2 regions of the Emticicia fontis genome follow, and region 2 is predicted to be linked to the other one. Evidence: riboswitches for the same ligand, from Rfam matches in the RefSeq annotation. Region 2 holds a riboswitch; the other holds the start of a gene.
The links. Region 2 has a riboswitch for cobalamin ahead of ACYVFA_RS09380 (TonB-dependent receptor plug domain-containing protein). Riboswitches for the same ligand answer to the same signal wherever they lie in the genome.
Positions count from the first base shown of each region.

Region 1: it holds a riboswitch for cobalamin, as region 2 does, so the genes downstream of both, metE (5-methyltetrahydropteroyltriglutamate--homocysteine S-methyltransferase) here and ACYVFA_RS09380 (TonB-dependent receptor plug domain-containing protein) in region 2, are expected to answer to the same signal.

Region 1 covers NZ_BAAGXU010000008.1:109,052-113,273, forward strand. The annotation lists gene metE (5-methyltetrahydropteroyltriglutamate--homocysteine S-methyltransferase) at 1-1,529, opposite strand, end outside; cobalamin riboswitch at 1,707-1,912, opposite strand; gene ACYVFA_RS06150 (ferritin) at 2,114-2,644, opposite strand; gene ACYVFA_RS06155 (hypothetical protein) at 2,758-3,123, opposite strand; gene ACYVFA_RS06160 (glutamine synthetase) at 4,069-4,222, shown strand, end outside.
Region 2 covers NZ_BAAGXU010000016.1:40,063-44,284, reverse strand. The annotation lists gene ACYVFA_RS09395 (M28 family metallopeptidase) at 1-629, opposite strand, end outside; gene ACYVFA_RS09390 (hypothetical protein) at 686-1,549, opposite strand; gene ACYVFA_RS09385 (5' nucleotidase, NT5C type) at 1,587-2,126, opposite strand; cobalamin riboswitch at 2,272-2,469, shown strand; gene ACYVFA_RS09380 (TonB-dependent receptor plug domain-containing protein) at 2,641-4,222, shown strand, end outside.

The DNA of each region.
Region 1 (4,222 bases), on a different contig from region 2:
TGTTCACCAAAATATTCAACCATATCATTCCGCTCAAATTCTCCGTGTACTAATACATCAATTCCTAAATCTTCCTGCCAGCGAACTGATTTCTCGATTTCGGCTTCAATCAACTGATCATATGTCTCTGTTGTCAACTCTCCTTTCTTTAATCTGGCTCTTAGTTGTCTGATTTCAGTTGTTTGAGGGAAAGAGCCTATTGTAGTTGTAGGAAAAGCTGGTAATCTTAATACTTTTGCCTGTGTTTCTTGTCTGATTTCAAAAGTATTGATTCTATTAAAATCACTTTCTTTTAATTCTTTCACTCTTTCTTTTACCTGTGGCTTATGAATTTTTGCCGATACTTTTCTTTGCTCAATCGTTATTTGGTTCTCACTTAGCAGCGCAAAGTATTGCTTAGCATTGGTTGAGTCTGAAAGTCCTGCCAGCGTTACAACCTCTGAAAGTTTTTGTTTGGCAAAAGCCAACCAGTTTTTGATTTCAGTTGGTAGAGTTTCCTCGTCTTTCTCTAAATCTAAGTCGCAAGGTGTATGCAATAAAGAGCAGGAGGGAGCGATCCAAACCCTATCGTTTCCAAATGCTTTAGCTGCTTTTCCAATTACATTTAAAGAATTAGTAAAATCATTCTTCCAGATGTTTCTCCCGTCTATTACACCTAAAGAAAGAATCTTATTTGAATTCTTGAAAGAAGAATCCGCTAAAATAGTATCCAATAGTTGAGGAGCTCTTACCAGATCAATATGCAGACAATCAACCGGCAAAGAAAGAGCTAAAGATGTATTGTTTCCTAAATCTTCGAAATAAGTAGTAACAATGATTTTTTGCTGAGGTAAAGCTTCTCTAATGGTTTGATAAGCTTTTTGAAAAGCAATTTGCTGATAACCAGTAAAATCCATTACTAAAAATGGTTCATCTAATTGAATCCACTCTGCGCCTGAGGCAGAAAGTTCTTTTAAGATTTCGATATAAACAGGTAAAATTTGGTCTAGTAAATCAATTCTATTAAAACCAGTTTCTTTCTCCTTGCCTAATAATAAATAGCTAATAGGGCCAATTAAAACCGGTTTAGTTAAAATACCGACTGATTTTGCTTCATTAAATTGGTTAATTGCCTTTTTTGAGAAATAACTGAATTGTTGGTCTTTTACAAATTCAGGAACGATATAATGGTAATTAGTATCAAACCATTTGGTCATTTCCATCGCACTTATATCAATTCCCTCTTTTTGTACACCACGAGCTATAGCAAAATACAGACTTAGCTCATCATTTTGCAAAGCCTGGTATCTTGTCGGAATCGCACCTAGCATCAATGTCATATCCAGTACCTGATCATATAAGGAAAAATCGTTTGATGGAATCAGGTCAATTCCTGCATCTTTTTGGGTTTGCCAGTTTTTTAACCTGATTTGTGCAGCCGTTTCTAATAATTCAGCCTGAGAAGCCTTACCTGCCCAGAAAGCCTCCGAAGCTTTCTTTAATTCGCGTTTGTTACCGATACGTGGGTAACCTAAATTTTGAGTAAACATTTTAATTGATTTGTTAAAGGTTTTTAAATACCTCGAACCTACCAATATCCTCTTATCAGAAAGAGAATCTTTACAGTCATGAAAAAGCGATGCCATTCAAGCTGTTTTTCAACAGTTGATAATCGAAAATCATTTCTATAAAATCAATGCTTGACCAAAGCCTTATTCGTGAAGGCATAGTCATTAAGATTAACGGCAAGTCTCCTGACTTATGAATATTATTCCGTCGCCCTTCTCATCTAGAAAACAATGGGCACAATTGACAAAACTTGTTCTATTAAGAACATTCATTTACAGTAGCACGTCTGTTCGTGATTTGCACACGATTCCTTTTTAATTTATTTAAGCAATCTTAAACAAAAACCGTTAACCCGATTGAAAGGTATTGCGAAGACAGAGCAAACATAAAGTATTTTATCTACATTTCAAATGATCAATAGTTAAAAATTCTTTAATTAAATTATAATTTAGATATTAAAACCAATATTCATTCAAATAATAGATAAACAAACTTAAACATATAGCACTTTAGGAACAAAAAAAGCACGGACTAAGGTCCGTGCTTCCATTGATAACAACTAATATTATTCTACTTCACCACTACCAATTTTACCGATTTCTTTGTCGATAACAAAAAGGCCAGTACCATCTTTGCCAATCACATCAAACAATTCGATTGCACGACGAGCGTTTGCTTCTTCTTCAACCTGTTCGTTCACAAACCATTGCAAGAAATGCTCTGTTGCATAATCTTCAGCGTTGCGAGCCTTAGTAACCAGTTTGTTTATGGCGTGTGTTACATTAATTTCGCTTTGAAGCGCATCTTCGAAAATGCTTTGGAAAGTACCCCACTCTACTTGTGGTGTTGCAACCTCCGGGCTGATTGCAGTACCACCCACAGATGCCACATAGTGGAAGATTTTGAGCATATGCTCACGTTCTTCATTTGATTGTTTATATAAATAAGCGGCGCTTTTAAGATAGCCATTTCTTTCACACCATGAGGCCATTGATAAATATTTGGCAGAAGCCTCGGCTTCCATTTTTATCTGTCCGTTTAATGCAGTTTCTATTTCTTCTTTTAAAGAGGTGCGAAGTCTTACTAAATCTTTCATATCTATAATATTGTTTTTTCAAATGTATAACAATATTACAAACCAATTAGTATAATTGTTCGAAATGTAGCCCAAAGAAGCAGAATTTAGAGATATTCTAAATATAATTAGGCCTAAATAACCTCATATTCGCCTAAAACTTCATTTAAAACTGAGTTTACATATAAGGCAAATTTGGCACCTGATAGTAATTCTCTTAGATGAATAAGGTCGCAAAGATGTAGCGTAAAGGTTTGATTTGAATTGGGAGCATTGATAATATCAAAGTCTGCTTCATCTGATAAATCGTAAAGTTTATCAATGATATTTATGCCGTCAATTAGTCTTTTAAAATTAATAAAGTTATGAACCTTGAAAGCGGTAGTCATCCCACCAAATTCTAAAAAGATTCTGTTTGTAAGATTACACTGATAAGCTTGGCCTCTATTAGTTCTATATAATTCTACTTGAGAAGATTCCATTACTTGAGGGTACTCCATTTCTAATTGACTTAGTAAGACTTTAATACAATGATACAAAAGTATGGCTTGTTTAGAATAAATCCAAATTTAATTATAATTTATTTGGAACGGGTCTAAATAGATTAAATATCAGTCGTCTCTTTATTGTAGAAACTTTATAAATCTATATTATTTGCAATTTTCGAGAACACTTCAGCAAAAAGTTTAAATAAGTTCAATTACCAAAGCGACCACTAAACTTCCTTCTTATCAGTATGATTTTTTGAAATACCATCCTAAAGTCTTTGAAAATCCGATGTAAAGTTGGAAATTCCATAGATTATGATTCGAATAATTACAAATTTATGGCTGAAGAAAAAAAGAATATCAATACAGATAACACAGGTAAAACTAACCGTTATATGCCCTGTTGGCAAGCGGCATCAAAAAGGTAGTCACTACGGTGACTACCTTTTTAAGAGGTCAGTCTGTAGAAGTACCGAGCAATTGAAAAGAGACTCAGACTAGATAGCATTATGGCGAACACATTTTTGAATAAGTGGCAAAAATATACTTTACAACTATAAAAAAACACTTATGCAAATAGTTATTTCTACCTAAAATCGTAATTCCTGAAACAGGTATTAATTCTTAAAAAAATCAAATCCAACAAAAATACAATTTTCACAATTATTTGTGCAATTTTGCGTTAAATGATAGAAGTTTTTTATTTTTTCTGAAAAATGAGGTTTCAAAAAGGTAGTGGTGATTCATTTTTTTTTACTTTTATAACAAAATAAGAATATTGTTTATTTACCAACCAGTGATCAATCTTATTATTTCGATAATTAATTGTATTATTTAAAGAATATGCAATTTTAATCTAAAATAATTAGACTTTACAGAATCTTATATTGTTTTTTGAGTATATATTTGTATCATATTCTTTGATTAATAACCGAAACATCTTAAAAAATTACAACAATGGCAGTAGCTAAATTAGAGTACATTTGGCTTGATGGTTACAAACCAACACAAAGCCTTCGCAGCAAAACCAAAATAGAAAAAAATTTCAGTGGTAAATTGGAAGATTGTGATATGTGGTCGTTTGACGGTTCATCTACAGAACAAGCACCAG
Region 2 (4,222 bases):
TTGTCAGAAGCGCCGTTTGAATAGCCCAGACGGAAATAATCAATCGTACCCACCACACCTTGGAGTAGGAAATAAAAAGCTAAAATATTGCCTATCAATAAAATAAAAGCATTCGGTAGAAGAAACTGAGAAATAGCCACAAACTGAGCTAGTATCATCAGAAACAAACTTATCTTTAATGATTGCCTGAAATTGCCAACCATCTCAGGGCGATACAATACTGAAATAGGGGCTGTATCCCAGTGAGCCATCAGGATAAGCTTTTTAGGTTTTACGGTCTCTTTGTTTTTGGCTTTTACAATAAGGTTATATGTAGTAACTAACGGTGGAAAATTAATAACTGGCGATGCATACCAATTGAAATACAACATGGCCATTGTTACAAATATAAGCGTCAGGAATAAGCCAATGATAGGAGAGAAGTTAAGGGATAATAAACCTATTACTAAACCACCAATGAGCCACCAAACGATAGAGATATACGTTTTAGGGGTTTTGAAAGATTCTTTCGAAACTTCCTGCTCTGCAAACAAACTGGTTAGATATTCAAGCACAGGAATTTCTTGAGGAGTAGCTACTCCTCTGTTTGGGAAAGATGCTAATTTCTCTACAATTTGTTTGGCTGTCATACCAGATTAGTGTCTTATTAGAGGGTTAAAATATCTTCTAAATCATGTTTATTAAATTAATCAAGAATTTTAAAGTCTTCTACTTCTAAACTTATGTCAGATGACCATTGAATTTTTCGTATAAACTTGTTTTTTACAAGCCAATCATAATCACTTTTCATAACACTTAGGTCTATGGTTTTGCCTAGGTTAACTAATTTACTATTCCCGCCATTATAATAATATTGACTAAAAAAGCCATTAGTATAGGTTTTAAATATTAAATTAGGATAACCTTTTAGGTATAAACTGGTATGACTCCTGCGAAAACCGATATCTTCTATTTTGCCAATAAAATGTATTATTTCATTAGAATCTGACTTTTCTTTAACAATCATCCAGAACGTGAATAATGTTAAAGTAGCAGATAAAATAAATGCTACAATTATATTTTTCTTTAAGGGGATAACAAGATCATCAATAATAATCGCACCAGGTTTCAGACTTTTATCAACAGGAATAGGTGAGTTTCTCAGATATTCGATAACAGCTTTATAATTTTCATAGCTGCCTCTTTCTATAAAAAGATTCTTACCAGCAGCCTTTATCAATAGATAATAGCGACTTTTCCCTTTTCTCTGAGTGCTACGTTCATTCCATGAAACAATGTCTTCTATCCTTATTTCGTCAAGGTACTTATTTTTACAGCTTTCTATAACCAACTTGTTAGAATAAAATACATATATCTTTTTATAGAATTCTGATATTATGGTTATCGGTATAGCGAGAAGAATTAATGAAATCACGACTACATCCCATCTTACATCGACAACTGAAATAAGAAAAGTGACAGTAAAGAGCGTTGAAAAGAGAACTAAAGGGATAACTAATTCAAAAGAATTATTTCTTGGATGTAATATGATCGGTTCCTCTTGAGACACTTTTAAATAGATTAAAATACGTTTCTAAAAATATGGCTTAGCTTTCATTATCAAAAAACACCTCAATCTCCTTCCAGGATTTGAATCTTTGATAATCATTCACCATCTGGTTATGAATAGCGCTAAACATCAGGGTTTTTCCTTTAAAGGTCTTTAGGTTTTTTTCGTGGTCGTCAATCATGTAATCTGCGGCTACAATGCTTTTATCTCCGCAAAGCACCACATTTCTCCAGGAAATAAACGGGAAATGTTCTTCCAGCCAATCCATTTTATCTTTTAGGGAATTTGGGAATTCAGTAGCTGCTGAAACAATGAATACCTCAAATTTTTCATTCAATTTTTTTACTACTTCTATGGCATCGGCCATTACTTCTACATCTCTGAAAAATCCGGGTTTAAATATTTCTTCTCTTATTTTGTGGTAGTTTTTTTCGTCGAATATTTCAAAATAGGCTTTGTTTTCAAAATGTTGTTCGGTGAAAGCTGTACTGTTGAGATGGTTGTAGGTTTTAAGAATCTTTTTTCCTGTGGCTGCCATTACGTCGTCCATATCAATGGCAATTCTTTTTTTGGTCATGAGTATTTTGGATTTGTTTGTGCGAATATAAACATAGATTTTGCAAGATTCGAAAACTAATTACATCTGTTTTGATAATTACTACTCAGCGCATAGAAACTACTATTTTTTGTTGGAAATAGTATTGTTTTTAAAAATCGTTTATACCTTTGCAACAGTTTTAGGTGCCTTATATGATTTTCGATAACCATTTCAAGGCTTAAAAGGGAATCCCGTTTAAATCGGGAACTGTCCCCGCAACTGTAAGTTTCATCTCTACATTTCTTCTACATGGCCACTGTTATACGGGAAGGTCGGAAATGTTGAAACAAGTCAGGAGACCTGCCCAAGACTATCCTTGTTTGTACTTTACGGCGGATGAAGACAAGTGAGCGACAGTTTATCATTCATCTTTTTTTAATTGCAGTATTTGAGCATTTCAGCTAAATGCTTTTTTTCAAAGGTTTCTCCTTTGATCCTGGCGTGGTTTTTACTATCGCTCAGCAAGTCTTTTGCCCAAACAGATTCAACCAGAATGCTTGATGAAGTTTCGGTGAAAAGCTTTGCACCTACACGCTTTATGGCAGGTTTGAAGATTCAAAGCATTGATTCAGCTTCTTTGCAGCAAGCAAAATTTCAGACTTTAGCTGATTTTCTTTCTTTTCAGGCACCTGTTAATTTCAGACCTTATGGGAGCGGACAATTAACAACAATCGGGCTGAGAGGTACCTCCAGTAATCATACTGCTGTGGTCTGGAATGGGATTAATATCAATTCACCGAGTACGGGACAAAGTGATTTCTCTACTTTACCTGCCGCAGGTTTCGATTTACTAGCTATTCAATACGGTTCTTCTTCTTGTGTGGTAGGTTCTGATGCCGTCGGAGGGAGCATTTTGTTAGATTCAAAGCCTATCTGGGAGAAGAAAATCCAGGTAAGCCTGGGGCAGCGGGTGGCAAGTTTTGATAACTGGCAAAGCCAGTTGAGTGTTCGTTTATCAGGCAAGCGTATCTCTTCTAAAACCGTTTTTTATAAAGGCGTATTAAATAATAATTACCCGTATACCGAAAGAAACTATTATCCGGTTGAACGCTCTACGACTGACTCAAAGGGATTTATTCAGGATTTGTTTTTTCTTACCAAAAAACAGCATCAGATTTCGCTGAATATCTGGTTATCAGACAATAATGTTGAGATTTCGCCACAATCGATTCATACAAGAGAGGTTTTGCAGACTCAGGCTATCAGGGTTCTGAATACCTATCAACTTAAAAATCTGACAATCAGAGGGGGTTATGTGCAGGATGTGACTAATTATGGCAAAGGTAATTTTGTGAAACCAAGTCGCACAGCTATCGACCGTTTTCTGATACGTGCAGAACATGAATGGAAAATATCCAAGCTAACAGCACATATTGGTACTGAAGCAGCTCATGTGATTGCTCATGTGGATGGTTATGATAAAGCTAATATTTCTGAAAACAGATTGGATGTTTTTGCCTGGTTGAGGTATCAGGTTTCGTCAAAATTCCTGACTACACTCAATTTTCGACAAGCTTTTATCAAGAGTTTTGACCCACCTTTGGCTCCTGCCTTAGGACTTGAATATCAAATCGCTAAATCTGTTAAATTGACTGGTAACCTTTCCCGCAGTTACCGAATTCCCACAATGAACGAACGTTACTGGTCTGAATTAGGTGATCCTGATCTCAAGCCGGAAGACGGCTTTAACAAAGAACTGGGTGTGAACTGGAATCATTCAAAAAATGATTTCAGTTTCAGTTCTTCGTTGAATGCCTATCACAATCTGATTAATAACTGGGTATACTGGAATCCTGAAATTAATTATCGGGTACAGAATCTGCAACAGGTATTGGCGAAAGGCATTGAGTTTTCGAACAAAGTCTTATACCAGCATGAGAAGATTTCTGCCGGATTAACGGCTCAATACGCTTTTACGCATTCTTCGCAGCAAAAGGTGTATGATGTTTTTTCGGCAGAGGTTATAGGTAAGCAGTTAATTTATATTCCTAAGCACAATTTTACGGCTAATATTTTCTATCAGACTCAATCATCTGGAAGTGGAGAGTTCCTTAAAAAACACGGAATGCCATTCC